Regions from separate parts of the Plantactinospora sp. WMMB334 genome, predicted to be linked through region 2. Evidence: riboswitches for the same ligand, from Rfam matches in the RefSeq annotation. Region 2 holds a riboswitch; each other region holds the start of a gene.
The links. Region 2 has a riboswitch for cyclic di-AMP ahead of ACN27G_RS08110 (C39 family peptidase). Riboswitches for the same ligand answer to the same signal wherever they lie in the genome.
Positions count from the first base shown of each region.

Region 1: linked by a shared signal. The riboswitch ahead of ACN27G_RS31725 (NlpC/P60 family protein) and the one ahead of ACN27G_RS08110 (C39 family peptidase) in region 2 are both predicted to bind cyclic di-AMP.
Region 3: linked by a shared signal. The riboswitch ahead of ACN27G_RS22875 (coiled-coil domain-containing protein) and the one ahead of ACN27G_RS08110 (C39 family peptidase) in region 2 are both predicted to bind cyclic di-AMP.
Region 4: linked by a shared signal. The riboswitch ahead of ACN27G_RS21255 (coiled-coil domain-containing protein) and the one ahead of ACN27G_RS08110 (C39 family peptidase) in region 2 are both predicted to bind cyclic di-AMP.

Region 1 covers NZ_JBMHME010000002.1:7,309,928-7,317,487, reverse strand. Annotated here, with positions in the region: gene ACN27G_RS31760 (hypothetical protein) at 1-393, shown strand, start outside; gene ACN27G_RS31755 (DUF5615 family PIN-like protein) at 696-1,061, opposite strand; gene ACN27G_RS31750 (DUF433 domain-containing protein) at 1,058-1,285, opposite strand; tRNA gene ACN27G_RS31745 (tRNA-Gly) at 1,499-1,572, opposite strand; gene ACN27G_RS31740 (zinc metalloprotease) at 1,785-2,777, shown strand; gene ACN27G_RS31735 (pyridoxamine 5'-phosphate oxidase family protein) at 2,796-3,368, opposite strand; gene dcd (dCTP deaminase) at 3,502-4,080, shown strand; gene ACN27G_RS31725 (NlpC/P60 family protein) at 4,182-5,114, opposite strand; cyclic di-AMP (ydaO/yuaA leader) riboswitch at 5,238-5,378, opposite strand; gene ACN27G_RS31720 (N-acetylmuramoyl-L-alanine amidase) at 5,646-7,560, shown strand, end outside.
Region 2 covers NZ_JBMHME010000002.1:1,897,197-1,904,756, reverse strand. Annotated here, with positions in the region: gene ACN27G_RS08130 (SDR family NAD(P)-dependent oxidoreductase) at 1-1,514, shown strand, start outside; gene ACN27G_RS08125 (CDP-glycerol glycerophosphotransferase family protein) at 1,487-3,187, shown strand; gene ACN27G_RS08120 (GNAT family N-acetyltransferase) at 3,249-4,022, shown strand; gene ACN27G_RS08115 (hypothetical protein) at 4,162-4,749, shown strand; gene ACN27G_RS08110 (C39 family peptidase) at 4,891-5,805, opposite strand; cyclic di-AMP (ydaO/yuaA leader) riboswitch at 6,288-6,429, opposite strand; gene mdlC (benzoylformate decarboxylase) at 6,687-7,560, shown strand, end outside.
Region 3 covers NZ_JBMHME010000002.1:5,353,450-5,361,009, reverse strand. Annotated here, with positions in the region: gene ACN27G_RS22895 (hypothetical protein) at 1-191, shown strand, start outside; gene ACN27G_RS22890 (glycosyltransferase family 2 protein) at 296-1,417, shown strand; gene ACN27G_RS22885 (polysaccharide deacetylase family protein) at 1,442-2,221, opposite strand; gene ACN27G_RS22880 (SDR family oxidoreductase) at 2,471-3,499, shown strand; cyclic di-AMP (ydaO/yuaA leader) riboswitch at 3,749-3,882, shown strand; gene ACN27G_RS22875 (coiled-coil domain-containing protein) at 3,886-4,899, shown strand; gene ACN27G_RS22870 (O-acetyl-ADP-ribose deacetylase) at 5,027-5,554, shown strand; gene ACN27G_RS22865 (hypothetical protein) at 5,632-6,444, shown strand; gene ACN27G_RS22860 (MFS transporter) at 6,594-7,560, opposite strand, start outside.
Region 4 covers NZ_JBMHME010000002.1:4,989,963-4,997,522, forward strand. Annotated here, with positions in the region: gene ACN27G_RS21250 (HelD family protein) at 97-2,232, shown strand; cyclic di-AMP (ydaO/yuaA leader) riboswitch at 2,483-2,610, shown strand; gene ACN27G_RS21255 (coiled-coil domain-containing protein) at 2,719-3,741, shown strand; gene ACN27G_RS21260 (cellulose-binding domain-containing protein) at 3,836-5,050, opposite strand; gene ACN27G_RS21265 (YnfA family protein) at 5,426-5,758, shown strand; gene ACN27G_RS21270 (hypothetical protein) at 5,892-6,368, shown strand; gene ACN27G_RS21275 (1-phosphofructokinase family hexose kinase) at 6,397-7,374, shown strand; gene surE (5'/3'-nucleotidase SurE) at 7,371-7,560, shown strand, end outside.

The sequences.
Region 1 (7,560 bases), 5.4 Mb from region 2:
GGTTACTTCGGCACCACCACGCTGACCAACCCCACCCCGACGGGCGGCTACGACTGGCAGGACTGGAGCATCGCCAGCACGGAGATCGCGTCCGGCCTCGCGCTCTTCCTACGCAACGCCACCACCGGCGACCTGTACCTGTGGACCGGGGTCACCATGCTCGACAACGGCGACGGCACCGGCACGCTGACACACATTCAGTACCGGGTAGCAGCGAACTGGAACACCGGCGTCACGATCAGCACGCTGTGGGCCGCCGACATCAACACCGACGGCACGCCGGACCTGTGGACCGTGCTGCCGAACGGCACCTACCGGGCGTACCTGATCTCCGGCCTGTCCGCCGACGGCACCGCGACGGTGACCACCACCCGGGCCAAGCAGCTCGCCTGACCTGCTGGGGGCGTGCCACCACCCGGCGGCGCGCCCCAGCCATCACCGTCGAGGAACCGCTGATTGGTCCGCCAGGCGGCCTCACGTGCGCGATAGTGATAGGGAAAGCCCTGGTCGGCCTCCCGCCTGACCTGACCGGGATTTTCCTGGAGCGGGTGACGGGAATCGAACCCGCGCTGTCAGCTCGGGAATCGCCGAAGATCCGCCGTCGCAGGGCCTCGGCACCTGGTCACGGCTGATCCCAGCGGCCTGGACTGGTCCTGATTGTCCTGCCCGAATGGCACGACCGGGTCCGCTCGCCCCTACTTGAACGGTAGAGGACGGATTCGGAGCCGCTCATCGGTCAGAACCACGAACGCACCCTTCGCCAGATCGTCCGCAACCTCGGGGATGTTCGCAACGAGGATCGACGCCAAGGACGCCGCCGATCGATCGGAGCGCCGGAACAGGACCACGCTGGGCGTGCCCTCCCCGGACCGGGCCAGGATCTCGCCGAAGTCCGTGTCGGCGGAGAGCAGGATCCGTCCGTCACCGACCGCCTTGCCAAGCACCCGCTCGTCCGGCTCTCCGGCCAGACCGCAGTCAACGACATGAATGGCGTCGTGCCCGGCCGCCACGAGGAGGGCAGCGACCCTGATCGACAGACACTCGTCGACCAGGAACCTCATGCGGACAGCTTCAACGGCAGTTCTCGCTCGTCGACCGCCCGTGCGGCGAAGCGCAGAGCCGCCAGAACGTCGTCCTTGGTCAAGGTGGGGTGCTCCTCGACCACCTCACTGACGCTGTAGCCCTGGCCCAGCAGCCCGATCACTGTCGCCACGGGGATGCGGGTCCCGGCGACACACGGCACGCCACCCATGATCCGATGGTCGATGGAGATCCTGTCGTTCATACACCCATGATGTCCTGTCCACGGGGCCGCTCGCCAGTAACAGGCGCTCGACAGGCCAGCAGTGCGAGGATCGACGGAGCCCGACGCCAGGTGCCTCCACCGACCCGGCTCCCGGATTCCGTCGGAACAAGGCAGGCGCACGGCTGCCTTGAAGGTCAAAAATGACAAGGGCCCGGTATCGGAGAATCGACTTTACAGTTGAGCCCTTGTCGGTGGAGCGGGTGACGGGAATCGAACCCGCACTGTCAGCTTGGGAAGCTGATGTTCTGCCATTGAACTACACCCGCGAGCGGACCCCACTGTACCTGGTCGGATCCGATCATGCACTCACCCTCCCCGCCTACGCCCACGGCTGCCCTGTCACCCGGTCGGAGCGGGTCGGGGACCACGCCGTGCCGCTTCGTTTGCAACAGGGACAACGACAGGTAACGTCCGCCCCACCTGCAACTATGGCTCTGCGTTATCGCGGCGCCACTCTGTGAAGGCAAAGGGTGAGGCAATGGCGTTCCGTGGACTGCGATGGTCGTCGCGTTCGACCGGCGTGGCGAGTGTCTTTCTCGTCCTGCTGCTCGGACCCGGTCCGGTGGTGGCGGCGCCGCTCGGGTCGGCCGGGGCCGTGGACCCGGGATGCGCCGGCAACACCGCCGGTCATCCGCACGCGAACGCGCACGCGAAGGCGAGGCCCGGTGCCCCGCACGCGGCCGAGCCGAACGAGCTGACCGCGGCCGAGGCGGCCGAGCAGGACCGGGCGGTCGACTCGGCGTACGCCCGGCGGGTCGGTGTCGCACCGCTCGGCGTACCGCACGGGAAGGTCGGGATCAGCATCGACGTGGTGTTCCACGTCATCGCCGAGCGGCGCACCCGGGCCGACGGCGACATCCCGCTGGCGCTGATCGAGGCACAGCTCAAGGTGCTGAACGACTCGTTCGGCGGGCGCACCGGCGGCGCCTGGACACCGTTCCGGTTCAAGCTCAGGCAGGTCAACCGGGTCGTCAATCCGGCCTGGTATCCGATCGTGCCGGAGAGCCCGGCCGAGGCGCAGATGAAGCGGGCGCTGCGGGTCGGCGGCAAGCACACCCTGAACGTCTACACCGGACTGCTGGACGAGGAACTGCTCGGCTGGGCCACCTTTCCGAAGCAGGACCTCGACCCGTACGACGGGGTGGTGGTGCTCGGCGAGTCGCTGCCGGGCGGGACGGCCACGCCCTACAACGCTGGGGACACCGCCACGCACGAGGTGGGGCACTGGCTGAACCTCTACCACACCTTCCAGGATGGCTGCGACGGCCAGGGCGACCAGGTGGTCGACACCGCCGCCGAGGCGGAGCCCGCCTTCGGCTGCCCGGAGCGGCGCGACTCCTGCCCCGCCAGATCCGGCCTCGACCCGATCCACAATTTCATGGACTATTCGGTCGACGCGTGCATGTACGAGTTCACGTACGGCCAGGTGTTCCGGATGCTCAAGGCGTGGAAGGCGTTCCGGGAGCCGTAGGCGGCGGGACGGGACGGGTCAGGGGGTCGGGACCGGCTCGGATTCGGCGGTGCGGCGACGGCCGCGCCGCCGTGCCGCGGTGGCGGTGCCTTCGGCAGCGGGGCCGGTGAGGGCACCGGCCGGGTCGAGCCAGACCTGCACCGCGGGTCGTTCGGAGCGCTCACCGGCGAGCGGGGTGGCGCCGTTGCTGCCGTGCCGGGCCACCATCGCCACGTCGACGGTGAACTCGAAGAGCCGCCAGTCGACCTGGGGCGCGGCCCGCAGGTTGCCGGCGAGCTGCTCCACCCGGGCCCGGTCGGTCACCGGTCGGGCCCGGCCGGCGACGTACGCCTCGTCGTCGCTGTCTTCGGGCGGGAACGAGTGCAGGGCGTAGCGCCCGTCACGCTCCAGGTCGCGCCGCTTCGGGGAGTCGACGACGAAGCAGAAGAGCCCCTCGTCGGTGATGACCGGCGAGACCGGGTGCACCCGCGGCCCACCGTCGGCGCGCACGGTCGCGAGGTAGCCGAGACCCGGCCCGTACTGCTGGATGAGGACGCGGATCGCGTCGGCGAGGCGGGGCTCGTCGGAGGCGAATTCGGACCAGGATGCCATGCGGACATTCTATCGAACACATGTTCGATCACCTACCCCGGACCGGGCCCGAACCGGACCGGACCCGACCCTGATCCCACCCTTGCGCGAGGTCGCGGCCGGTGAGCTTCCCGCCACTCGCTAAGGTGGCACGGTGCTGCTCTCCGACCACGACCTGGTGATCGAGATCAAGGCGGGACGGCTCGGGCTGGAGCCGTTCGAACCCGCGCTGGTGCAGCCGTCCAGCATCGACGTACGCCTGGACCGGCTCTTCCGGGTCTTCAACAACCACCTCTACACGCACATCGACCCGGCCGCGCAGCAGGACGACCTGACCTCGCTGGTCGAGGTGCCGGACGGCGAACCGTTCGTGCTGCACCCGGGCGAGTTCGTGCTCGCCTCCACCCTGGAGGTGATCTCCGTCGGCGACCATCTCGCCGCGCGCCTGGAGGGCAAGTCCAGCCTGGGCCGGCTCGGCCTGCTCACCCACTCGACCGCGGGCTTCATCGACCCCGGGTTCTCCGGCCACGTGACCCTGGAGCTGTCGAACGTGGCGAACCTGCCGATCCGGCTCTGGCCGGGGATGAAGATCGGTCAACTCTGCATCTTCCGGCTCTCCTCGCCCTCCGCCCATCCGTACGGGTCCGCCGTCTACGGCTCCCGCTACCAGGGGCAGCGCGGCCCCACCCCGAGCCGCTCCTGGCAGAACTGGCGCACCTGGCCGACCCGCTGAGGCCGGCCCGGCGCGGCTGGACGCGAACGGAACGGGAACGACACGGCAGAGCCCCCGTCGCGGGTGCGACGGGGGCTCTGCCGTAGGAACGGTCGGGTGACTCAGCCGGGTCTGCCGAAGCTGTGGATCTGGCCGTCGTCCATCCGCTTCATCTTGATCGGTTCACCGGCCCGGGAGGCGTGCACGATCCAGCCGTCGCCGACGTACATGCCGACGTGGCTGAGGTCGGCGTAGTAGAAGACCAGGTCGCCGGGGCGCAGCGCGGAGCGGCTGATCCGGGACGTCTGCCCGCGTTGCGCACGGGCGTTGTGCGGCAGCGACACACCGCCCTGCCGCCAGGCGGCGAGGGTCAGGCCGGAGCAGTCGTACGCCCCGGGGCCTGCCGCGCCCCAGCTGTACGGCTTGCCGATCTGGGCGCAGGCGAACTTGACCGCCTTGCCGGCCCCGCCACCCGGGTAGGTCGACGGGCAGGGTGCGGGCCGCAGCGGACCGGCGGAGCCGTTCCCGTACGCCTTGATCCGCAGCTCCTGGAGCTTGTCGATCTCGGCGTCGATCTCCTTCTTCTTCGCCGCCAGCTCCTTCTCGGTCTTGGTGAGCTGGCTGACGAGCCGGTCCAGCGGAGCCTTCTGGGCGGCCAACTTGTTCTTGAGGTCGACGACCGCCTGCACCTCGCGCTGCTGCTGCCGGGCGAACTGGTCGAGCACCGAGAGCTGGCCGACGAGCGCGGCCGGGGACTTGTTGCTGAGCAGCGCGTTGAAGGTCGAGGCCTTGTCGCCCTTGTACGCCTGCACGGCGAAGTCGCTGACCCGGTCCATCGCGGCGTCGATCCGCGACTGGAGCGGGGCGATCTTCTTCTGCAGGGCGGCGGCCTGCTTCTTCTTCGCGGTCAGGTCCTGGCGGGTGGAGTTGTGCTTCTCGATGACCGGCTCCAGCTTGCGCCAGGCGACGTCGATCTGCTCTTCGATCTCGGCCACCGACGGCTCGGCGAGCGCCGGCGTCGTGCCGGTGAAGAGCACGGCGGCGCTGGCGAGCACGGTGAGTGCGATGGCGAGAATGGACCTTCGAGTGTGCGGCTTCGCCGTCCCGGCTCCGGCGCGAGATGCCGGCCGGAGGGATGGCGACCGCGGTGGGGCAGGGGGAGCCACCGGGGTCCGTACTCCTTCTTCCGTAGCCCGCCTACCGGGTTAGCTGACGGGTTCGGGCGGGAAGATTGTCGCCCTTCCGCGTGCGACGCGGATTCACCCCATGGTGCCCGGGTCCCCGGCTCGCTCTCTGTGACGATTCGGCGGTGTCGAACCGTCGCCGCCCGGGCTGGGCGACCTGCCGTCGGTTCGACGGTCCCCAACCTTAGAGAAGGGTGTTATCCAAACGCAACCCACGATCCGGATCGATTCGTTTCGTGTCAGACCGGTCGCGGATGGTGCGGACCGCTGGAACCTCCCGAACACTCTCGGTATGGATGAAAACTTTCTACATAGTGATGACCTTGCTCGGCATGTATTGACCGCCGGCGGGTGTCGGGTGGAGGGTGATCATCAAGCCCACCCCCGGCTCTGGGAGGTTCCATGCGTCGCACCACAACAGCACTGAGCAGGAAAATCGCGCTCAGCACCGCCGTGGCCGGCGTCGCCGCGCTGCTGCCGGCCGGCACCGCGCCCGCCACCGCCGCACCGCCGGAGGACCGGCAACGGGAGTACGCCGCCGCGGCCGCCGAGTTCGGCGTACCGGAGAGCGTGCTGCTCGGCGTCTCCTATCTGGAGTCCCGCTGGGACACGAACGCCGGCACGCCGAGCACCAGCGGCGGGTACGGCCCGATGCACCTCACCGACGTCGCCGGGCTGGCCGGCGGACCGGCGGAACATCCCGAGCACGGCGAGGACCGGCGCGGCGACCCGGCCCGCCCCGCCCGCCCGGCAAGCACCCCGGCCCGGCCGGCCAGCACGGCCACCGGGCCGCGCGTCGGCGGGAGCGGTGCCGCGCCGCCCGGCGGGCAGACCCTGGACTCCGCCGCCGCGCTGACCGAGGTCGACCGGGCGAGGCTGCGCGCCGAACCGGAGGCGAACATCCGGGGCGGGGCGGCGCTGCTGGCGTCGTACCAGACATCGCTGGCCGGGCCGACGGGGCGGGCCAGCGACCCGGCGGCCTGGTACGGCGCGGTGGCCCGGTACGCCGGCAGCGACCACGCGGACGCCGCGGCGGCCTTCGCCGACGAGGTGTACCGGACCATCGCCGACGGCGCCACCCGGACCACCGACGACGGCCACCGGATCAGCCTCCCCGCCCGGCCCGGGACCGTCCCGCAGCGCTCCTGGCTGGACCGGCTCGGCCTGCCCGGCCGGCCCCGCCCGGACGGGCTGGAGTGCCCGCGCGGCATCTCCTGCGAGTGGATCCCGGCCCCCTACGAGGCGTTCGGGGACGGCGACTACGGCAACCACGACCTCTCCGACCGGCCGGCCCGGCAGAAGGTCGAATACATCGTCATCCACGACACCGAGGGCAGCTACGACACCACGCTGCGGCTCGTCCAGGATCCCACCTACGTGAGCTGGCACTACACGCTCCGCTCCGCCGACGGGCACATCGCGCAGCACGTCAGGGGCGCCGACGTCGCCTGGCACGCCGGCAACTGGTACGTCAACGCGAAGGCGATCGGCCTCGAACACGAGGGCTTCGCCGCCCAGGGCACCTGGTACACCGAGGCGATGTACCGGACCTCGGCCAAGCTGGTCCGCTACCTCGCCGACCGCTACGACATCCCGCTCGACCGCGACCACATCATCGGGCACGACAACGTCCCCGGCATCCTGCCGGCGAACGTGCGCGGCATGCACTGGGACCCGGGCCCGTACTGGGACTGGTCGCACTACTTCGACCTGCTCCGGGCGCCGTTCCGGGGCATCGGCATCCCCGCCGCCGGCCTGGTCACCATCGACCCGGACTTCGCCACCAACCGGCCGGCCTTCACCGGCTGCGAGACGACCGGCGTGCCGTGCCCGGCCCGGGGCTCGTCGTCGGTGATCCTGCGCGCCGCACCAGCCGCCGACGCACCGCTCGTCAACGACCTCGGGCTGCGCCCGGACGGCACCCCGAACACGATGCACATCTCCGACCACGGGGCGCGGGCCTCCGCCGGGCAGACCTACGCGCTCGCCGGCCGGCAGGGCGACTGGACCGCGATCTGGTATCTCGGACAGAGGGCCTGGTTCCACAACCCGAGGGGCAACCCCACGGCCAGGTGGTCGGTCGGGCTGGTCGCGACGCCGAAGCCGGGCCGGGAGACGATTCCGGTGTACGGCAGGGCGTACCCGGAGGCGGACGCCTATCCGGCCGGCGTGCCGGTGCAGGCGGTCACGCCACTGCAGTACACCCTCGCCGCCGGGCAGCGCTACGCCGTCGGCAACGTGCTGCCCAGCGAGTACTACCGGGCCAGCACCTTCGACGGCTCGTCACCCGGTGACTGGACGGTGATCCGGGGCGACC
Region 2 (7,560 bases):
CGGAGCCCCGGAGCGCCGTACCGGCGGTGTGGCGACCCCAGCGGACCGTGGCGGTGGTGCTGGCCGGCGGCACCGGCACCCGGGTCGGGCTCGGCATACCCAAGCAACTACTCAAGATCGCCGGCAAGCCGATCCTCGAACACACCATCGCGGTCTTCGAGGCCGCGCCCGAGATCGACGAGATCCTGGTGATGATGGCGCCCGGCTTCCTCGACGAGGCGCAGCAGATCGTCGACAGGGCCGGGTTCCGCAAGGTCGGCAAGGTGATCGAGGGCGGTGACACCCGCAACGCCACCACCCGGATGGCGCTGGACGCGCTCGGGCCGGACGACTGCAACATCCTCTTCCACGACGCGGTCCGGCCGCTGCTGAGCGGGCGGATCGTCCGGGAGTGCGTGAACGCGCTCTGGACGCACGCCGCGGTCGACGTGGCGATCCCCTCCGCCGACACGATCATCCAGGTGGACGGGGACGACTGCATCACCGACATCCCGGTCCGGGCCCGGCTGCGCCGGGGGCAGACGCCGCAGGCGTTCCGCTCGGGCACCATCCGGGCCGCGTACGCGCGCGCCGCCGAGGACACCGAGTTCAGCGCCACCGACGACTGCGGGGTGGTGCTGCGCTACCTTCCCGAGGTGCCGATCAAGGTCATCGAGGGCTCGGACGAGAACATCAAGGTGACCCACCCGGTCGACGTGCACCTGGCGGACAAGCTCTTCCAGCTCGCCGCCGCCCAGGCGCCCCGGCCGGTCGACGAGCGGGCGTACACCGAGGAGCTGAGCGGCCGGACGGTGGTGGTCTTCGGCGGCAGCCACGGCATCGGGCAGAAGCTGGCCGAGCTCGCCCGGCACTACGGCGCGGAGGTCTTCCCGGTGAGCCGGTCCGGCACCGGCACCCACGTGGAGCGGGCCGAGGACGTCGCCGCCGCGCTGCGCGCCGCGTTCGAGGCGACCGGCCGGATCGACCACGTGGTGGTCACCGCCGGGATGCTCCGGACCGGTGCGCTGGCCGAGATGGACGAGTCGACAATCGCGCAGATGCTCCAGGTCAACCTCGTCGCCCCGGTGGAGATCGCCCGGCAGGCCCTGCCCTACCTGCGGCAGACCCGGGGCCAACTGCTGCTCTACACCTCCAGCTCCTACACCCGGGGCCGGGCCAGGTACGCCCTCTACTCCGCCACCAAGGCCGCCGTGGTCAACCTCACCCAGGCGCTCGGCGACGAGTGGTCGGAGTTCGGCGTACGGGTGAACTGCGTCAACCCCGAGCGGACCGCGACCCCGATGCGGACCCGGGCGTTCGGGGAGGAGCCGGTGCACACCCTGCTGGCGGCCGACACGGTGGCCCGGGTCTCGCTGGACGTCCTCCTCTCCGGGCTCACCGGTCAGGTGGTCGACGTCCGCCGCTCCCCCGGCGTTCCGGGCGCCGAGATCGCGGGCCCCGAGATCGAGCCGGTCGGTCCGGGCGGCGTGGCGAAGGAAGGAAGCGCATGCGTGGCGACCTGGTCAGGAAACTGACCCTCCGGTGTCTCAGTGCCGGCCTGGCCGTGCTCTCCTTCCTGGTCCTCGCCCTGGCAACGGCGGAGCTGGCCGGTCTCGCCCTGGCGGTGGCCGGCGCGGTCGCGGTCTGGGTCGAGCGGCGGGTCAACCCCCGGGCCGGCCTCGTCGCCGAGCCCGTGCTGCTGATCGCCGGGGTGCTGGTCGGCTACGTCCACCGGGTCCCCGAGGCCCGGTGGAACTGGCTGGCGCTGGCGGTCACCGGGGCCGCACTGCTCGGGCTGACCCTGGCCGAGCGGCAACTGCGGGACGCCGCCGAGCTTGAGGTGCGCGCGGCCAACCTCGGCGTACGCTCCTCGCCGCTGCTCGTCGCCGACCGGCTCGGCCCGGCGGTGCTGGCCCTGCTGGTCCTGCTCGCCGCGAGCGCGGCGCTGCGCCTGCCCGCCTGGCCCGTCCTGCTCCTCACCCTGCTGGTCGGTGCGGCCGCCGCGGTCGGCGCGGCCGGGCCACTCGCGCTGCGCCGGCTCCGCCCCTCGGCCCGGCAGAGCGCGGTCACCCAGGCGCTGCGCCGGCACCAGCCCGAGTTCCTGCTCCACTTCTCCGCGCCGCCCGGCTCGGAATACCAGGTCATGATGTGGCTGCCGTACCTGGAGCGGATCGGCCGCCCCTTCATGGTGCTGCTGCGGGAGCCGGACTTCCTCGGCCCGGTCTCCGCCGCCACCAGCGCGCCGGTGGTGGTCTGCCCGACACCGCGCTCGATCGACGAGGCGATCGTGCCGAGCCTGCGGGTCGCCTTCTATGTCAACCACGGCGCCAAGAACAGCCACTGCATCCGCTTCACCCACCTCACCCACATCCAGTTGCACCACGGCGACAGTGACAAGGCGACGAGCGCCAACCCGGTCTCGGCGATCTTCGACCGGATCTTCGTCGCCGGGCAGGCGGCGATCGACCGGTACGCCCGCAACGGCGTGACCATCCCCGCCGAGAAGTTCGCCATCGTCGGCCGCCCGCAGGTGGAGGCGATCGAGGTGCGCCGGGAGCCGATCCGGGACCGGGCCGACAAGGTGGTGCTCTACGCCCCGACCTGGACCGGGCACAACGCCGACGTCGACCACTGCTCGCTGCCGGTCGGCGAGACCCTGGTCCGGCGGCTGCTGGACCGGGGCGTGACGGTGATCCTGCGGGCCCACCCCTACACGTCGCAGAACCCGGCGTCGGCCCGGCAGCTCGCCCGGATCGAGCAGCTGCTCGCCGAGGACCGGGCGGGCAGCGGGCGGCCGCACGTCTTCGGCGCCGAGGCGGCCCGGAAGATGAGCCTGGTCGACTGCGTCAACGCCTCCGACGCCCTGGTCTCGGACGTCTCGGCGGTGATCTCCGACTATCTCTACTCCGGCAAGCCGTACGCCGTCACCGACCGGGTCGGCGAGGGGGAGCGGTTCGTCGAGGGCTTCCCGCTGGCCGGTTCCGGCTACGTGCTGACCTCGGATCTGTCCAACCTGGACGACGTGCTGGACCGGCTGCTCGACACCGACCCGCTCGCCGAGACCCGCTGGCGGACCCGCACCCGCTACCTCGGCGACTTCCCGGAACAGCGGTACGCCGACGGCTTCCTCGACCAGGCCCGCCGGGAGCTGGACGGCACCGGGGCCGCCCCGACCGTCCCGTCCCCCCGGCCCGCACCGGTCGGCTGAGCGGGCGCCGCCGCCCGGCCGGCCCTCCGAACGCCGGCACGGGCTGTGCCATGATGCATCGGTGACGATCATCAGGGCCGGCCACGACCGGAACGAGCTGGCCGGCCTGCTGCGCCGCGATCCCCACCTGCACGCGTACGAGCTCGGCGACCTCGACGACTTCTACTGGCCGCACACCACCTGGTACCGGCTGGACGACGCGGTGGCGCTGCTCTACCACGGTGGACCGACGCCGGTGCTGCTGGCGCTGCACCGCTCGGCGGAGGTGGTGGCCGCGCTGCTGACCGGTCTCCTGCCGCTGCTGCCCCGGCACTTCGAGGCGCACCTCTCCCCCGGCGGCGCGGAGGTGCTGGCCCGGCAGTTCCCGGTCCGGTCGCGCGGCCCGCACCTGAAGATGGCGCTGACCGATCCGGACCGGCTGGCCCGGGTGGCGCCCGGCGGCGAGGTGCTCACCGAGGCCGACACCGCGGAGCTGACGGCCTTCTACCGGCGGTCCTACCCCGGCAACTGGTTCGATCCCCGGATGCTGCGCACCGGGCACTATCTCGGGATGCGCCGCGACGGCGGGCTGGTCGCCGCCGCCGGGGTGCACGTCTGGTCGCCCCGCTACGGGGTCGGGGCGCTCGGCAACGTCACCACCGCGCCGGAGCACCGGGGGCAGGGGGTCGCCAGCACGCTTGTGGCGGCGCTCTGCCGGCGGCTGCTGGCCGAGGTCGAGACGGTGACGCTGAACGTGCACGCGGAGAACACCACCGCATACAAGCTCTACGACCGGCTCGGCTTCACCCCGGTCGCCGAGTACGCCGAGTACGTCGTCGGCGAGCCGGCACCGTAGCATCGCCCACGCCACCTCTCTCCCCTGTGGAGCGATCGTCGACTCGCGCCGATCCGGCTCTTGTCAACGGTCGGCACCACGGGCACCATGTCAACGTTCTCGAAAACGCACAATTCGATCCGTCGCCGAGGAGGAGTCCGTGCTCGAGGAGTTCATGGGCATTCCCGCCCATCCCCTGCTGGTCCACGCGGCGGTGGTCTTCATCCCGCTGCTCGCCGTGGCCGCCGTCGGGTACGCCTTCGTCCCGTTCCTCCGCCCGCACCTGCGCCTGGTGACGGCGCTGCTCGCGGTCGCCACCCCGGTCGCGGCGCTGCTGGCCAAGCTCTCCGGCGACGAGTTCCTCGCCCGGCTGGAGGCGGGCAACCGGGTCAGTCCGGAATACGTCCCCCGGCTGGCCGAGCACCAGGAGCTCGGCGGTGAGACCCTCTACGCGACGATCGCGCTCGGCGTGCTGACCCTGCTGCTGGTCCTCTTCGTCCGCCCCCGCGCCGCCGCGGCCCCACCGCCCGGCGGCACGGACGGCGGCACGGGCACGGACGGCGGCACGGGCACGGACGGCGGGACCGGGGGCGGGGGAACCGGGACGGCCGTCCGGGCGACCCGCACCAACTCGCCGGCGCTGACCCTGGTGCTCGGGGTGCTCTCCCTGGCGGCGGCCGGGGTCGCGCTCTACTACGTCTACCGGACCGGAGACTCGGGCGCCCAGGCGGTGTGGCAGGGCCAGTGATCCGCCCGGCGGTGCCGACGTCGTGAACTCCGGGGCGCGGGCTCCGGCGTACGACGACGCCGGCCCGCCCCACCTCCGGTCGGCACGGGTCGTCCGGAAAGTGGGGCGGGCCGGCGTGTCATCGGCTGCCGGCGGGGCGGATCAGGACGAGTAGCCCCGGGTGGCCGCCCAGTTCGCCAGGTCGATGGTGCTCAGCCAGTAGGTGCTGTCCGCGCCCGGGATGGCCGGGTCGGCGATCTTCACCGTACGGCCGTCGTCGCGGTAACCGACCACGGTCAGGTAGTGCCCGCCGGGGTAGCTGTGCCAGCCGCCGTCGAGGTCGGTGGCGGAGCCTGCGATGTTGACCACCACGGCGTAACCGCTGGTGACGGCGTGCACCACGTCGGCCTGGAGCCGGTCCATCTGGGCCGGGGTGGCCGCGCCGCCGGGGATCGCGGTGGTGCGGTAGAAGTCCGTCCCGATCAGGTCGTTCAGCACCCGGGTGGTGTCCTCGGCCGAGTTCGTGCCGCTCGTCGTGGTGCCGAGGGCGCCGGCGACCGCATCCTGGCTCGGCCGCTCGTCGCGGACGGTAAGCGCGATCCGGGTGGCGGCCGGGCCGCAGTACCAGCCGTTGATCTGGGCCTGGAACTCGTAGTCCAGCAGCTTCGACTCCGGCGGTGCCGGGGGCTCGGTCGTCCTGGCCGGGGCCGCCTTGGCCGCCTTGACGGCCGGGCTGGTCTGCTCGGGGCTCGCCGGCTGCGCCGGGGTCGCCGGTGCGGTCGTCTCCGCCGCCGCGGACTCCGGCGCCGTGGTCCCCGGCGCCGTGGTACCCGGCGCGGCGCTGCCGGCCGTGCCGGGCTCGCCGGGCTCGCCGGTGGTTCCCGGTGCACCGGATGCCGGGGTGCCGACTTCGGCGACGGCGACGGTCGAGGGCTCGGACACCTCCGCCGAGCCGGTCGACGCCAGAACGCCGCCAGTGGACGCGGCGGCGGCGAGCACCGCCGCCGAGGCGAGCGCCAGCCGGTTGCGCCGGCCGGAGACGGCGGTCCTGAACCGCCGGTTAATTGCGTGCTTCAACGTTGTCCTCCAGGGGAATGCACGTCACCCTCGCCGGGGGGCTAGAAATGACGCGATGCTTTCGTCCGCTGGTGGGAATGCGACGCGAAATTGCGCTCAAAATGCGCAGGAAAGGTCCGTCGATCCAATCGACAACGCGAGCGGCGATGTGCCGACCGGCGGAGAGCGCCGCTGTCGGCGTACCGGTGGAATCAGCGCCGCCGCGACCTGCCGCCGCCGGCCCGCGGGTCTTTCCGGACGTGCCGGCCATCCGGCCGGCGACCCCGGCGGGCCCGCGTCGACGACGTCCGCGTCACAGCCCCCGAGCGGTCCGCTATCGGGCCAGGATCGGGTACCTGTCGAGGGCTGCCCGGTGCCGGCCGGTGGCCGGGCGGACCGGAGCGGTCGCGGTGGCCGGAGGCCGGACCGCGACGCGACGAGTTGGGACGCGGCGAGCTGACTGGGGGGATGGGCCGGAGCCAGGGTGGTGCGGCACGAACACGTACTCCTTCCGACACCGCCTACCGGGTTAGCTGACGGATTCGGGCGGGAAGGCCGCCCTACCGCGGGCCAGAGGCTCGCGGATTCACCCCGAATAACTGTGGGTCCCCGGCTCGTTACCGAACGACTCGGCGGGTCTGTTCCGGTGTCACCGGCGTGGCGACGAAGGGGCCGGACCAGACTCGCCGACATTACTGGCCGCCTTCTGCCGTTGCCAACCCTTCTGAACAGCGAAAACAGTGACCGACACCGCGATTCGGACGGCCGGGGACCGAATGCCGGACCGCCGAACGGGGTCGAGATAAACCAGCATGATCATGTACGGGTACGGTATGACGGAAATGACCGGCTTAGCCGGGTGGTTCCAGAATGGGACGACAACGCGCAGGAGGCCCCTTTCGATGACAACGGTGCACGAAGCAACCTACGACCTGCTCCGTTCCCTCGGCCTGACCACCCTCTTCGGCAACCCCGGCTCCACCGAGGAGCCATTCCTGAAGAACTTTCCGGCTGACTTCGCGTACGTCCTGGCGCTCCAGGAGGCCTCGGCGGTCGCGATGGCGGACGGCTACGCCCAGTCCAGCGGGCGGCCGGTGCACGTCAACCTGCACACCGCGCCCGGCACCGGAAACGGGATGGGCAGCCTGGTGACCGCCTGGCACAACAAGACCCCGATGATCGTGACGGCGGGACAGCAGACCCGGACGATGAATCTTTTCGAGCCGATGCTGACGAATGTGCGGCCGACACAACTCCCCGAGCCGTACGTCAAATGGAGCCACGAACCGTTACGCGCCCAGGACATTCCCGAGGCTTTCATGCGGGCGCACGCCACCGCCGTACAACCGCCGGCCGGACCGGTGTATCTCTCGCTTCCCCTGGACGACTGGGACGAACCCGCCAACGGCACCCCGGAGGTACGCCGGGTGAGCACCCGGGTGGCGCCCGACCCGGCGGCGCTGGCCCGGTTCGCCGAGATCCTGGCCGGCAGCCGGCAGCCGATGCTGGTGATCGGCTCCGGGGTGGACCGGGCCGGCGGCTGGGCCGACGCGGTCGCCCTCGCCGAGCGGAGCCGGGCGCCGGTCTGGCAGCCCCCGTTCGCCGACCGGGTCGGCTTCCCGCAGGACCACCCGCAGTTCCAGGGGCTGCTGCCGCCGGCCATCGGGCCGCTGGCCGAGAAGCTGGTCGGTCACGACACCGTGCTGGTGATCGGTGCCCCGGTCTTCCGCTACTACCCCTACGTGCCCGGCCGGCGCGGATACCTGCCGGAGGGCA
Region 3 (7,560 bases), 3.5 Mb from region 2:
TCGCGGTCGGCCTCTTCGCGCTGGCCCGGTTGGTCGGGCGGGTGATCTGGGAGCGGCAGTTCGGACGGATCCGCCGCAGCGCCCGGGGGGCACACCTGGTGACAGGGCTGTTCCTGGCCGGGGTCGGGGTGGCGTACCTGCGCCAGACGGAGTGGGTCGTCGACCTCTGGAACTGGGTGGCGAGCCTCTGAGCGGGCGACAAGTCACAATTTGGTCACTCGACAGTTACTGTCTGCGCGCCTTCTGATTACTGGGCGCTATATTCGGGCTCCGTCCTCCCCGGAGGTTGCCCACGGTGACTCTGCTCAGCGTGATCGTCCCGGTCTACCAGGTACGGGAGTACCTGGCCGACTGCCTGGACTCCATCCTCGGCCAGTCCTTCCGTGATCTGGAGCTGGTGGCGGTGGACGACGCCTCGACCGACGGCTGCGCCGCGGTCCTGGCCCGGTACGCCGCCCGCGACCCTCGGCTGGTCGTGGTCACCCTCGACCGCAACCAGGGGCTCGGTGCGGCCCGCAACACCGGCCTGGCCCGGGCCACCGGCGAGTACGTGTGGTTCGTCGACGGCGACGACTGGCTGCCGGAGGGAAGCCTCGCCGCCGTCGCCGACCGGCTCACCCGGACCCGGCCGGACCTGCTGGTCACCGCCTACACCCGGCACTACCCGGGCGGCGGCACCCGGCACCTGTCGCTCGCCCAGGTCGCCGCCGGCCGCCCGGCACCGGAGACGTTCACCCTGCGGGAGCGGCCCGCCCTGCTCTCGGTGCTGCACATCACCTGCAACAAGGTGATCCGGCGCCGGTTCCTCGTCGACCTGGACCTACCCTTCGGTCCGGGCTGGTACGAGGACGTCTCGTTCAGTTTCCCGCTGATGCTCGCCGCCGGGCGGATCACGCTGCTCGACCGCTGCTGCTACGCGTACCGGCAGCGTGCGGAGGGGGCGATCACCGCCACGGTCAGTGGACGGCACTTCGAGGTCTTCGCGCACTGGGACCGGGTCCTGGCCGGCCTGGACGCCGATCCGGAGGTGCCGGCCGACCTGCGTCACCTGATCTTCCAGCGGATGATCTGGCACCTGTTGCAGGTCCTCGGGCATCCCCGCCGGGTGCCGCCGGAGCGGCGTCGGGAGTTCTTCGCCGAGATCGTCACCCGGTACCGGGCGCACCTGCCCCCGGCCGGCTACCAGCCGCCGGGTGGCACGCTCGGGGTCAAGCACCGGTTGCTCGGTCGCGGCGCCTACGGGCTCTTCGCCGCGCTCCAGGTCGCCCGTCGGGCGCACCTCGGCGTGGTCGCCCGGGTCCGGCATCCGCGGGTTGGGGCGCAGCACACCGCCGGCCCGCCCGGCGCGGCGCCGACCGTGCCCGGCAGCCGGGCCGCGGGTACGGTCTCCGGGAAGCTGACCGACCGGCTGGGCTGACCGCGAGCATGCCGGGCCGGTTCGTCAGTGGTGAACCGGCCGGTGGACCGATCGCCGCCGCACCGCGACCGGCCCGGGTCGGCCGGGTCCGGCCCGGCCGTGTTCGCCGAGCGGGCCGACCTGCCAACCCCGGTGCAGGCACTCGTCGAGCAGGTACGGCAGCGCGGCGAGACTGGCCCGCCAGGCACCCGGCGCCGAGGTGCAGTCGGAGTCGTGCAGCAACACCGTGCCGCCTCCGCCCAGCCCGTCCAGCAGGGTGTCGAGCACCGAGGCGCGGGTCGCCGACCGGGTCCAGTCCCGCCCCCAACAGGTCCAGAGCACCGGGGTCAGGCCCAGCCGGCGGGCGGCGACCAGCGCGGCGGCGCTGAGCACCCCGTACGGCGGCCGGAAGAACCGGGGAACCCGGCCGGTCACCGCGCCGATCAGCTCGTGGGTCCGCGCCAGGTCGCGGTAGGTGGCGCGCGGGCCGCGCAGCAGGAGGTTGCGGTGTCCCCAGCCGTGCACCGCCACCTCGTGCCCGGCGGCGGCGATATCCAGGCCGAGTTCCGGCGCACGGGCCAGCATGGAGCCGAGCAGAAAGAACGTCGCGCGGATCCGGTGCGCGGCGAGGGCCTCGACGAAGAGCGGGGTGGAGACCGGGTCGGGGCCGTCGTCGAAGGTGAGTGCGACGTGGCCGGGGGCGCCGCGCCCGCTCAGCCGGGGAAAGAACCGCAGCCGTACGCCGGGCAGCACCGTCACCGCCGGCACCACCTGGGCGGCCAGCGCGGCACCGACGGTCGTCGCCGGTACCGTGCTGGCACGCACCCGTTCCTCCACCCGCCACACCATCGCGGCTGCGGTTACCCGGGCGGCCGGCGTTCATCCTCACCCGGACGGGTGGCCCCGATCGCCCGTCGGTCCGTGGCTCGCCCGTCGGTCCGTGGCTCGCCCGCCGTCCGGTCCGGTGTGCCGCAGGTCGTCGGCCGAGGTTTGCCGGAGCCCGGGCCGGGGTAGCCGGCGCCGTCGACACCGGCGAGATCCGGCCCGCCGAGGGCCGGAGGACGGAGGAGACGGATGCGCGGGCGACCTGCGGCACGAGTGGCGGTGGTCACCGGAGCGAGTGCCGGGGTGGGCCGGGCGACGGCCCGGTTACTGGCCCGCCGGGGGATGCGGCTGGCGCTGCTGGCCCGCGGCGAGACCGGCCTGCACGCCGTGGCCGAGGATGTGCGCGCCAACGGCGGCGTCGCGCTGCCGATCGAGACGGACGTGTCGGAGCACTCCCAGGTGGAGGCGGCTGCGGAGCGGGCGACAAGCGAACTCGGGCCGATCGACCTCTGGATCAACGACGCCTTCACCTCGGTCTTCGCGCCGTTCGAGGAGATCGGCCCGGAGGAGTTCCGCCGGGTGACCGAGGTCTGCTATCTCGGCTACGTCTACGGCACCCGGGTCGCACTCGACCGGATGCTGCCCCGCGGAACGGGCACCATCGTCCAGGTCGGTTCGGCGCTGGCCTACCGGTCGATCCCGCTCCAGTCGGCGTACTGCGGGGCGAAGCACGCCATCGTCGGTTTCACCGAGTCGTTGCGCTGCGAGCTGCTGCACGACCGGAGCCCGGTGCGGGTCACCATGGTGCAGCTGCCGGCGGTGAACACCCCGCAGTTCGACTGGGTGCTGTCCCGGCTGCGCAACCGTGCCCAGCCGGTGCCACCGATCTACCAGCCCGAGGTCGCGGCCAGGGCGATCGTGTACGCCGCCGACCATCCGGAGCGGCGGGAGTACTGGGTCGGCGCCTCGACCGTCGGCACCATCCTCGGCAACCGGTTCGTACCCGGGCTGCTCGACCGCTACCTGGCCCGGACCGGCTACGCCAGTCAGCAGACGGACCAGCCGACCGACCCGGACCGCCCGACCAACCTCTGGCACCCGGTCGACGACGGCGGCGAGGCGGACCAGGGCGCGCACGGCTCGTTCGACGCGCGGTCGCGGGGGCGTAGCCCGCAACTGTGGCTGTCCCGGCACCGGAGGGTGCTGACCGCCGGGCTGCTGTCGGCGGGTGCGGTTGCCGGTGTGCTCTTCGGCACAGCGCCCTGGCGCCGGCGGTAGCCGGGCAACCACCACCGGCCAACCTGGACGGCTGTTCGCACCGCCGCAGGTTACGCGGTTGGTGAATAGCCGACAGCAGATTGTCGATAACTGCGGACGAAGGATGCCCTTCGATGCCTCCGAGGCGCCACGATTACTGATAGTCGTTGTCCGGCAACGCTATTACCGGAAATCTGGTCTTGCCATTTCGGAAGTGGAACCGGGTATGCTGTCTGCCGTTCAGAGTCGCCGGATACCGCATGGTGCCGGCGCTGATCGCCGCCTAATCGCCGCACGGCGAGCCGGGGACCCACGCACCCCTGGGGTGAATCCGCGAGAGCGGTAGGGACCACTTCCATCCCGAACCCGTCAGCTAACCCGGTCGGCGGCCGACGGAAGGGATACATGTGAGGGCACCCCTACGCCGAAGGCTGGCGACTGCCCTGGCACTGCTCACCGCCGCAGCACTGGTCGTGGTCCCGTCGGAGGCGTCGGCGGCGCCGAAGCCGGCCCCGCAGGAGGAGGCCGACTCGCCGCTCCTCGGCGACGTGCTCGCCAGTGCCGGCAAGCGACTCGCGGAGGCAAAGGCCGAGCTCGCCAAGTCCAAGAAGCGGCAGGCCCAGCTCGGCACCCAGCTGCGGCAGGCGGAGGCCAGGCTGGCGGCACTCGCACCGGAGGCGAGCGAGATCGCGGCCGCGTCCTACCGCAGCGGCAAGCTCAGCGCGATCTCGATGCTGTTGGGCAACGGCAACGCCGGCGAGACCGACTCGTTCATCGAGCGGATGTCGGCGCTCAACGAGCTGAACCTGTTCAACAACAGCAAGCTCCGGTCGCTGAACGAGGCGCGTGAGCAGGTCGGCGCGGCCAAGAAGGCCATCGACGACGAGGTCGCCAAGCAGGCCGCCCAGGAAAAGGTCATCAAGAAGCAGCAGACGGACGCGCAGAAGGCCCTCGCCCTGGTGGGTGGCAGGTCGCGTCCGGACAAGGGGCTGGTGGAGGCCACTTCTCCGGTCGCCCGACCCGGGCCGGGGATGGACGACGGCTTCCCGTCGCTGCCGTGCAACAAGGACGATCCCACCACCGGCGGCTGCATCACCGCCCGGACCCTGCACATGTACAACGAGGTACGTCGCGCCGGCTTCAAGAGGTTCGTCGGCTGCTTCCGTCCGGGCGGGCCCTTCGAGCACCCCAAGGGACGGGCGTGTGACTGGTCGTTGCGCAACTCCGGGTTCAGCCGGGCCGCCAACGACGACCAGATGAAGTACGGCAACGACCTCGCCGCGTTCCTGATCCGCAACTCGGACCGGCTCGGGATCCTCTACGTGATCTGGTACAGGGAGATCTGGTTCCCGGGCGAGGGCTGGAGATCGTACAGCGGCCCGAGCGACCACACCGACCACGTGCACGTGTCGATGCTGTAGCCGGGCGGTCGCACCCGACCTCCGAACGATCGCCCCGTCACCCGGGCACCGGGTGGCGGGGCGATCGGCGCGCGGGGCCGGCCGGGTGCCGGGGACAGCGGCGCGGCTCGGCTGGCATGATCGGCGGATGGCCGTCATCGACGTCGTCCGGGGCGACATCACCCGGGAGCAGGTGGACGCGATCGTCACCGCCGCCAACGAGTCGCTGCTCGGCGGCGGTGGTGTGGACGGTGCGATCCACCGTGCCGCCGGGCCCCGGCTGGCCGAGGCGGGCGGGGCGATCGCCCCCTGCCCGCCGGGCGAGGCGATGGCGACGCCCGCCTTCGACCTCGACCCGCCCGTCCGGCACGTCATCCACACCGTCGGACCCGTCTGGCGGGGTGGCGGGTACGGCGAGGCCGAGGTGCTCGCCTCCTGCTATCGCCGCTGCCTGGCGGTCGCCGATGAGCTGGGCGCGCGAAGCGTCGCCTTCCCGGCCATCGCCACCGGGGTCTACGGCTTTCCCGCCGACCGGGCGGCCCGGATCGCGGTCGGGACGCTCCGCTCCACCCCGTCGCAGGTGGAGCGGATCAGGTTGGTCGCCTTCGACGAGACGACCCTGACGCTGCTGCGGGCGGCGCTCGACCCGCCGGAGACGAACGCCTCGACCGGCTGATGGTCCAGCCGCAGCCCGAGTTCCGGGAGCCCACCGGCGCGGCCGGCGGCATTGAGCGGCCTCGCTACGCTGGCAGCATGCCGTTCAGCCTTGTCCGGGGCGCCGCCCTGGCGCTCGGCATCGCCGCCTTCCTGAGCCGGCTCGCGGTGACCCGGTGGGTGGAACCGGTCACCGACCGGATCGAGCCCCCCGAGCTGGGACTGCTGATCCACGTGCTGGCGCTGGTGGCGAGCGTGGTCGTGCCGCTCGTCGTCTTCGCGCGGACCGTTGCCCCGCCGCAACTGCGTCCCGCCACGTTCACGGTCGACGCCACGGCGCGCCGGTTCGTCGCCGGTGCCTTTCCCCGCTCGCAGGGGGTGCTGGCGATCGCGATGCTCTGGTTCGCCGGAGGTCTCGTCGTGCTGGACCGCTGGCCCGACCGGGAGGGGCCGGGCTTCCACGACTGGCCGTCCGAGACCTATCACGCGATGCTCTTCGCCGTCGTCCTCGGGATGGCGGTGGCGATGCCGTTTCTCCGGCAGGCGAGCATCGCGCTGGAACCGGGCGGGATCGCCCTGCGGGGGGTGCGGGGGCGCACCACCATCGCCTGGGAGGAGTTGGCACCGGATGGTCCGCCGGCACCGGCGCCGGTCAGCCCGCGCATCATCCTCCACCGCCGGGACTGGCATCCGGGGCCGGGCTCACCCCGTGGCACGGAGCTACCGGTCGGACTGCTGAACGTGCAACCCGACTTCCTCGCCGCGGCGATCCGCGAGTACGTCGCACATCCCCGGTTCCGCGCCGGGATCGGCACCGCCACGGAGTTGGACCGGCTGCACGCCAGCCTCGCGGCGCGACCGAGCGGCGGCGGGGTGGAGACGGGCGACACCGGGCCCCGAAAGCGCAGCTGAGGCCCCGACCGATCCCGCTTCGGCAGGGGGCGCGGTCGGGGCTGAGCGGTGAGGACCATCCATGCCTCCTTAAGCGGCGATGCCAGTGCCGTCCCCTGCGATCATGGCGTCCTCCCGCAACCTCGGTCGGCGGCGGGCGGGGCCGGCCGTCACCCGGGTCGCACGACCTCCCGGCGACGCCACGGATCGGGCAGCAGATGAGCGGCCAGCGCCAGCGTCGAGACGACGGCGAGGGCCGCGAAGCCGAGCATGACCACGTGCGGGCTCCACCGCTGCGCGAGCCAGCCGGCCAGGGTGAAGGTGACGCCCTGGATGGCCATGATGCCGGTGGGGACCAGGCCCAGGGCCTGCCCCCGCATGGACTCCGGGACGGCGTCGAGGAAACGCCGCTGCACCCCGAGTTGGTAGGCGGCGCCGATGTTGGCGAAACCGGCCACGGCGACGCTGAGCCAGAGGCCAGGCTGGAGGACGAAGGCCAGGTACGGGACGGTCAGCAGCAGCGCCAGGGCGAGGGCGAGCTGCTCGCGTCTGCGGGGGCCGAGGAAGCGGGCGACGGCGATGTCGCCGAGCAGCATCCCGCCGGCCGCCGCCCCGAAGAGCAGGCCGGCGGCGGACGGGACGTTCCAGCCGGCGGAGTATGGGACGAAGAGCGCCTCCGCGCCGGCCACCAGCACCAGCGGCAGCCACTGCACCAGCAGCAGTCCCCGGGTCGTCCGGCTGCGCAGTAGCCACCGGTTGACGGACCAGGTCTGCCGGATGGTCGAGCCCTGGTCGCGTCCCCGGGGCGGCCGTTCGGCCAGGCCGAACCGGTACGCCGCCGCGGTGACCGTGCAGCCGGCCGCCACCGCCACGAACGCGCCGTTCGGACCGACCGTGGCGAGCGCCAGGCCGCCGAGGGCCGCCCCGGCGATCTGGGCGCTCGACGCGATCATGTTCATCACCGACCTGCCCAGCACGTACGCGTCCCCGTCGAGCAGGTCGGGCAGGAGCGCCGACCGGACCGCCGTGTTGACCGGCGCCAGCACGTTGGCGGTGAGGACGAGCAGCAGCATCGCCCAGACCGGTAGGTATCCGAGGGCCAGCACGACGGCGACCGCCGCGCGGAGCAGTTCCAGC
Region 4 (7,560 bases), 3.1 Mb from region 2:
ACCCTCGCTACCTGGCAAGTGCGCGGCGCGCGGCCGCCCGGACCACCGGTCCCGGGCGGCGGTGGCGCCGCACGTCGATCTCCGGGAGCAGACGCGTTGACCGACCACACCACGCCGCGGCAGGAGATCGAGGCCGAGCAGCGCCACCTGGACCGGGTCTACGCCCGGCTGGCGCAGTTGCGGCACTCGGCCGTGCTGGCCGAGCGGGACGGCTACCAGCTCGCCCGGGTCGGCACCTTCGGCGCGCTTGTGGAACGGGACGCGATGGTCTTCCACGCCGCCCGGCGGCGACACACCCTGGACGCCGAGCACGAGGGGCTGGTCTTCGGCCGGCTCGACCTGCGCTCCGGGCAGGTGCTGCACGTCGGCCGGCTCGGCGTACGCGGCGAGCACGCCGAGCCGCTGGTGGTGGACTGGCGGGCCCCGGCGGCGGCCGCCTTCTACCAGGCGACGGCGGCGGAACCGCGCGGGGTGGTCCGGCGCCGGGTGATCACGTCGAGCGGCGAGCGGGTGACCCGGATCTCCGACGACCTGCTCGACCCGGCCGCGGCGCCGGACGGGATGCGGGTGGTCGGCGACGGCGCCATGCTCGCCTCCCTCTCCCGGACCACCGGTCACGAGATGCGGGACATCGTCGCCACCATCCAGCGGGAGCAGGACGAGGCGATCCGCTCCCCGGCCGGCGGGGTGACGGTGGTCTCCGGCGGCCCGGGCACCGGCAAGACGGCGGTCGCCCTGCACCGCGCCGCCTACCTGCTCTACTCCGACCGCAACCGGTTCGCCGGCGGCGGGGTGCTGGTGGTGGGCCCGTCGGCGGTCTTCGTCGACTACATCGCCTCGGTGCTGCCGTCGCTGGGCGAGAACGCCGCCACCCTGCACTCGCTCGGCTCGCTCTTCGAGGGGGTCGCGGCGACCCGCACCGACCCGGCGCCGGTCGCCGCGATCAAGGGGTCGCTGCGGATGCGCCGGGTACTGGAGCGGGCGGTACGCGACCAGGTCCCGGACGCCCCCGGCGAGCTGCGACTGCTCTACCGGGGCGAGCTGCTCCGGCTCTCCGGCGCCGAGTTGGAGCGGATCCGGAGCCGGGCGCTGCCGCCGGGGGCCCGCCGCAACGAGGTCCGCCGGGCCGGCTTCGACGGCATCTTCGCCGCGCTCTGGGCGCAGGCCCAGCAGTTGCGGGTGGGCCGCCTGCCGGACCAGCGCGGCTTCGAGGACGAGATCGCCGAGCGCCCCGAGTTCCGGGACTTCCTGCGTGCCTGGTGGCCCCGGCTGCACCCCCGGCACGTGCTGCCCTGGCTGGCCGAGCCGGAGCGGCTGCGCCGGTACACCGCCGGCATCCTCTCCGGGGCGGAGACCCGGCTGCTCGCCGAGGCGTACCGGGGGGCGGGCGATGCCGGGCCCGATGCCGGCGGGCCGAGCGTCGCCGACGTCGCGCTCCTCGACGAGCTCGACCACCTGCTCGGCCGGCCGCCGCAGCCGGCCCGGCGCCGGCGTGACCCGTACCAGCTCCCGGGTGGGGTCCGGGAGGTGACCACGCACGCGGACCGGCAGCGGGCGGCCCGCCGGGAGGCCGCACCGGACCGGCCGGAGGACTACCGCGAGTACGCGCACGTGGTCGTCGACGAGTCCCAGGACGTCTCCCCGATGCAGTGGCGGATGCTGGGCCGGCGCGGCCGGCTCGCCTCCTGGACCGTTGTCGGTGACCCGGCACAGACGGCCTGGACCGGCGACCCGGCGGAGCTGACCCGGGCCCGGGAGAAGGCTCTCGGGCGGCGCCCCCGGCACGAATTCGTGCTCACCACCAACTACCGCAACTCGGCGGAGATCTTCGCGGCGGCGGCAGAGGTGATCCGGGAGGTCTCCCCCGACCTGCCGCTGCCGGTCGCGGTCCGGGCCACCGGGGTGCCCCCGGTCGAGCTGGTGGTGCCGGCGGCCGAGCTGCCGGACGCGGTCCGGGAGGCGGCGGCGAAGCTGCTCACCGAGGTCGATGGGACGGTCGGCGTGATCACCCCGCCCGCCCGCCGCGCAGAGGTCGTCGGCTGGCTGGCGCCCGCCCCCGACCCGCGCCTCCAGGTGGTGGACACCATGCAGGCCAAGGGCATGGAGTACGACGGCGTCGTGCTGGTCGGTCCGGCGGAGATCCGGGCGGACTCGGTCGCCGGGGTACGCACCCTCTACGTCGCCCTCTCCCGGGCCACCCAGCGGCTGACCGTCATCGCCGTCGAGGGGTGACCGTCATCGCCGTCGCAAGCTGACCGTCATCGCCGTTCGAGAGCTGAACCACACGCCCGGCGGGCGTCGAGGCTCACCGATAGTTAGCGGCATCTTAAGTTTCGGACGAGAACCGGAGAACTTTGTCCGGATACATCCCCGCGAATGGGGAGAATCGCGAATTCAACTCCGGCAACGCCACGTATCCCCGGCGGGCAACTGCCGGTAGGCTCGGCTCCGGTCTCCGCCGGGCGGCGCCCTCCGGCGCCTGCGGGGGCCGTCGCCTAATCGCACCAGCGAGCCGGGGAACCACGTACCAGGGGTGTATCCGCGCCAGCGGTAGGGATCTTCCGTCCCGAACCCGTCAGCTAACCCGGTCGGCGGCTGACGGAAGGACATTGTCATATGCCGTTCCTGGCACCCATCCGAATGGCTCCGGCGTCCGCGCGGAGAGCCGGCGGACGACCGCCCCGGAAGGTCGCGACACGGCCGAGCACGACGGCGACCATGGCGGTCGCCGTGGGCATGATCCTCGCGGTACTCGGCGGCGCACCCGCCGCCGCGGCCCCGGAGTACGCCCCACCCGGGGCGTTGGCCGCGGCACCCGGCGGGGACGACATCGACGGCGGCACCGACAACCTGCGCGAGCAACTGGAAGCCGCCAGCAAGGGCTACCTGACCGCCAAGAACAAGTTGGACAACTCCGTCAAGCGGCAGAAGGACCTCAACACCGAGCTGGCCGCCCTGCGCACCGAGGTGGCGACCCGGAGCGAGCGGGTCGCCGAGATGGCCAGCATGGCGTACCGGACGGGCCGGCTCGGGCAGGTCTCCGCGCTGCTCAACAGCGGCTCGCCCACCAGCCTGGTGGACCGGGCCGCCGCGCTCGACACCATCTCGGCGAACGAGAACCGCGAACTGCGCGGGTTGCAGGAGACCCTGGACCGGGAGACCCGGGCCAAGGCGGCGCTCGACAAGGAGGTCGGCGAGCAGCGCAAGCAGGTCGAGGTGATGGAGACCCGCAAGAAGCAGGCCGAACGGGCCCTGGCGGCGGCGAACAACAGCGGCGGCGCCAGCGCGGGGATCAGCGGCAGCGGCGGCGGATCGGCGCGGCCGGCACCCCGCAACCCCGACGGCTCCTTCCCGAACGAGTCGTGCAGCGTCGACGACCCGACCACCAGCGGCTGCATCACCCCGCGCACCCTGCACGCGCTCAACCAGGCCAAGGCGGCCGGCTTCACCCGCTTCGTCTCCTGCTTCCGCAGCGGCGGCAGCGGCGAGCACCCCAAGGGGCAGGCGTGCGACTTCGCCGCCCAGAAGAACGGGTTCGGCGGGGTGGCCACCGGCGGCGACCGGACGTACGGCAACAACCTGGCGGCGTACTTCGTGCGCAACGCCAACCGGCTCGGTGTGCTCTACGTGATCTGGTTCAAGCAGATCTGGCTGCCGAGCAGCGGGTGGAAGGCGTACAACGGGGGCAACGGTGACCCGTCCAGCGACCACACCAACCACGTACACCTGTCGATGAACTGACCGGGACCGCCCGGACGCCGGCCGGCACCGCCCACCACCCCTGGGCAGTGCCGGCCGGTATCGCGGTGCCGGCCGGTGTCGTTGGGGGCGGCCGTCAGCAGCCGATGCGGCTCGACCCCAGCGCCACGTCGTCGAACCAGAGCGTGTCGGCGCCCTCGCCGTAGCTCTCCCAGCCCAGCCGCAGGTCGGTCAGGTTCGGCCGCCAGTTCGCCCGGTTGTACCACTGTCCGTCGACGTCGTGCGTCGGCGTGCCGTCGGCGGTCAGGCCCGTCACCGCCGCGCCGTCGACCCAGGTGGAGAGCCGACCCTGTGCCCCGTCCACCATGAACTCCAGGCAGGTCCACCGGTTGACCGGCAGCGGTGCGCTGAGCGCGACACCGCTCGGGCTCTGCTCCGGGAGGGTGGCGTCGTCCGAGGCCCGGTTCCACTGCAGGGCACCGTTCTGCCCGCCCATCCGCAGGTCACGGTTGCCGTCGGCGGCGTCCCGCATGGCCAGGAAGGTCACGTGCGAGGTGGGCAGTGCGGTGGTGTGCCGCACCCAGAGCCGGGCGTAGCGCACCGCGCCGAGCCCGCCGAGGTTGCGGGTGGAGCCGACGAAGACGTGGTTGCAGTAGCCGACGGCGCCGTTGATCCGCACCGAGCGGCTGCCCTGGTGCGCCACCGAGGTGTCGATGCTGGCGGTGCCGCTCCCGGAGCAGTCCGGGTAGCTCACGTTCCAGTCGCCCGACGGGGTCGCCCCGGTCTGGTTCTCGAAGCCGTCGCAGAGCACCGCTCCACCGCAGCCGCTCGGCGGCGGGGTGGTCGGCGGGGTCGTCGGCGGCGGGGTGACCGTCGGCGGTGCGGTGGTCGGCGGGGTCGTCGGCGGCCGGGTGGTCGGCGGGGCGGTGGTGGGCGGCGTGGTCGGCTCCGCGCCGTTGCAGGGCTCGCCGTTCAGGGTGAACCCGGTCGGTGCGGCGGAACTCGCGGCGTAGCTGCCCTGGACGCCGAACTCGGTCGAGCCGCCGGCCGGCAACGACCCGTTCCAGGCCGCGTTCCGGGCGGTGACGGCCGCGCCGGACTGGCTGACCTGCGCGTTCCAGCTGTTGGTGATCCGCTGGTCGCCGCCGTAGGTCCAGGTGACGGTCCAGCCGTTGACCGGGGTGTCCCCGGCGGTCACCCGGATGGTGGCGGTGAAGCCACCGGTCCACTGGTTGGCCTGGTAGTCGACCTGGCAGCCGGCGGCGGCCCGGGCGGACGGTACCAGGGTCGAACTGACCACGGCGACGCTGCTCGCGGCGATCGCGGTCACCGCGGCGACGGCCAGTGACACGCGACGGTACGGTGTGGAAACCCTCATCGGAGTTCGATCCTCTCGACAACTGCCGGCTCTCTCACCGCCTCCGGCGGCGCCGGCACTGCTGCTGACGACGACGGGCGGCACACGCCTGCCGCGTGCCCGCCCCGCCCTGCGCCCCCGCGATCGGCTCCCGCGAGCTGGTGCGCCGCCGGCACGTCCTCCCCGGGCAGCCCGAGCCCGGTTCGTCCAATGCCGACGCCGGGCTCAGCCTAGAGACAGACATCAATGCCTGCAACCGGCTCGGGCGACCAGTCCAGGCGCCGGTGCCGGCAACCGGCCGGGCGGCGATGCCGGCAGTCGGGCGCCGGTCGGCGCGGGCTGCGCCGGGGTGGCGGCGACAATGGCGGGGTGACTCTCGCCCGCTCGCTGCTGTTGTTCCTGCTCGCCGCCGTCGCCGAGATCGGCGGCGCCTGGCTGGTCTGGCAGGGCGTACGCGAGAACCGGGGGCTGCTCTTCGTCGCCGCCGGCATGCTGGCGCTGGCCGGGTACGGCTTCGTCGCGGCGTTCCAGCCCGACCCGCACTTCGGCCGGGTACTCGCCGCATACGGGGGCGTCTTCGTCGCCGGCTCGCTCGGCTGGGCCGTGCTGGTGGACCGGTTCCGTCCGGACCGCTACGACCTGGCCGGGGCCGCCGTCTGCCTGCTCGGCGTCGCGATCATCATGTACGCCCCGCGCGGCTGACCGCGCCGACCTCGTGCGGCTGCCGGCGAGCCGCCGTACTCGTGCGCCTCCGGCCGGCCTACGTCGAGTTGCGTACCCGGGGCATCCACACCGGCCCGACGCGCCGCGGCCGATGCGCCGGCAGCATGGCGGCATGACGCTCCCCCCGCCATGGCGAAAAGCCCTTCTCACCCTGCACGTCGTCACCGCCGTCGGCTGGCTCGGGGTCGACGCGGTGCTGGTGATCCTCGGCGTGGCCGGTGCGCGCGGTGCGGACCCGGACCTGGTCTACCCGGTGCTGGCCCTGGTCGGGCAGGGCGTCTTCGTGCCACTGAGCGTGCTCGCCTGGCTGGTCGGGGTCGGCAGCGCGCTGCTCACCCCGTGGGGCCTGCTCCGGCACCGGTGGGTGCTGGTCAAACTGGGCATCACCACGGTGATGCTCGGCGCGGTGCTCTTCGCCCTGCTGCCCAACCTCCGGGCCGCCGAACTCGGCGCGGCGACTCCACCGGACGCCCGGCAGGGACTGCTGGCGGCGCCGATCGTCTCCACCACCCTGCTGGTCGTCGCGACCGCGCTCTCCGCCTACAAGCCGTGGGGCCGGATACGGCGCCACCGGCCGGGAGCTGCATGAATAGCGGCTGATCGGGTACCTAACGGGCATGAGCGGACATGTGATGGTCTTTGCTCCCGACCCACAGCTGACGATCACCATCGACCAACCCGCCGACGAGACCGAGATCCACCTGCACCCGGGCGGCCAGGGTGTGTGGCAGGCCAGGATGATCAAATGTCTGGACGTCCCGGTGGTGCTCTGCGCGGGTCTCGGCGGCGAGATCGGCCAGGTGCTCGAACCGTTGCTGGCCGGCGAGGGGGTCGAACTGCGGGCGATTCACCGGGAGTCCAGCAGCGGTGGCTACGTGCACGACCGGCGGGACGGCAAGCGCCACGAGGTCGCGACGGCCACCGGCCATCCGCTGAGCCGGCACGAACTGGACGAACTCTACAACCTGGCGTTGAGCGAGGGGCTCGGCGCCGAGGTCTGCATCCTCAGCGGTCCCGGCCACCCGAGCCTGGTCGCGCCGGAGATCTACCGCCGGCTCGCCGCCGACCTCGGCCGCAACGGCAGCCGGGTGGTCGCCGACCTCTCCGGGCCACACCTGGCGGCCGTCCTGGACAGCGGCGTCTCCGTCCTGAAGGTCAGCTCCGAGGAACTGGTCCGGGACGGCCTGGCCACCGACGACGGCGAGGCGGAGCTGATCCGGGTCATCCAGGCGTTGCACGCCCAGGGGGCCGAGGCGGTGGTGGTCAGCCGGGCCGAGCAGCCGGCCCTGGTGCTGATCGACGGCGAGATGGCCCAGCTCGACATGCCCCGGCTGGAGGTGGCCGACCCGCGCGGTGCCGGCGACTCGATGACCGCCGGGGTGGCCGCGATCCTGGCCCAGGGCGGCGACATTCGGCTCGCGGTCCGCACCGGGGCGGCCGCAGGCGCGCTCAACGTCACCCGGCACGGTCTCGGCACCGGCCGGCCGGACGCGATCGCCGGCCTGGTCGACCGGGTACGGCTCTCCCCCCTCGAGATCGACCGGCAGGACCGGCTGACCCCGGACGAGCTGGCCGCCCGGACGACCCGGTCATGACCATCCGGGTACTGATCACCAACGACGACGGGATCGCGGCTCCCGGACTGCGCTGGCTGGCGCGTACGGCGGCGGAGCGGGGACTGGAGGTGGTCGTCGCCGCCCCGAGCGAGGAGGCCAGCGGTGCGAGTGCCGCGATGAGCGCGGTGGAGCGGGACGGTCGGGTGGTGGTCCAGGAGCACCCGA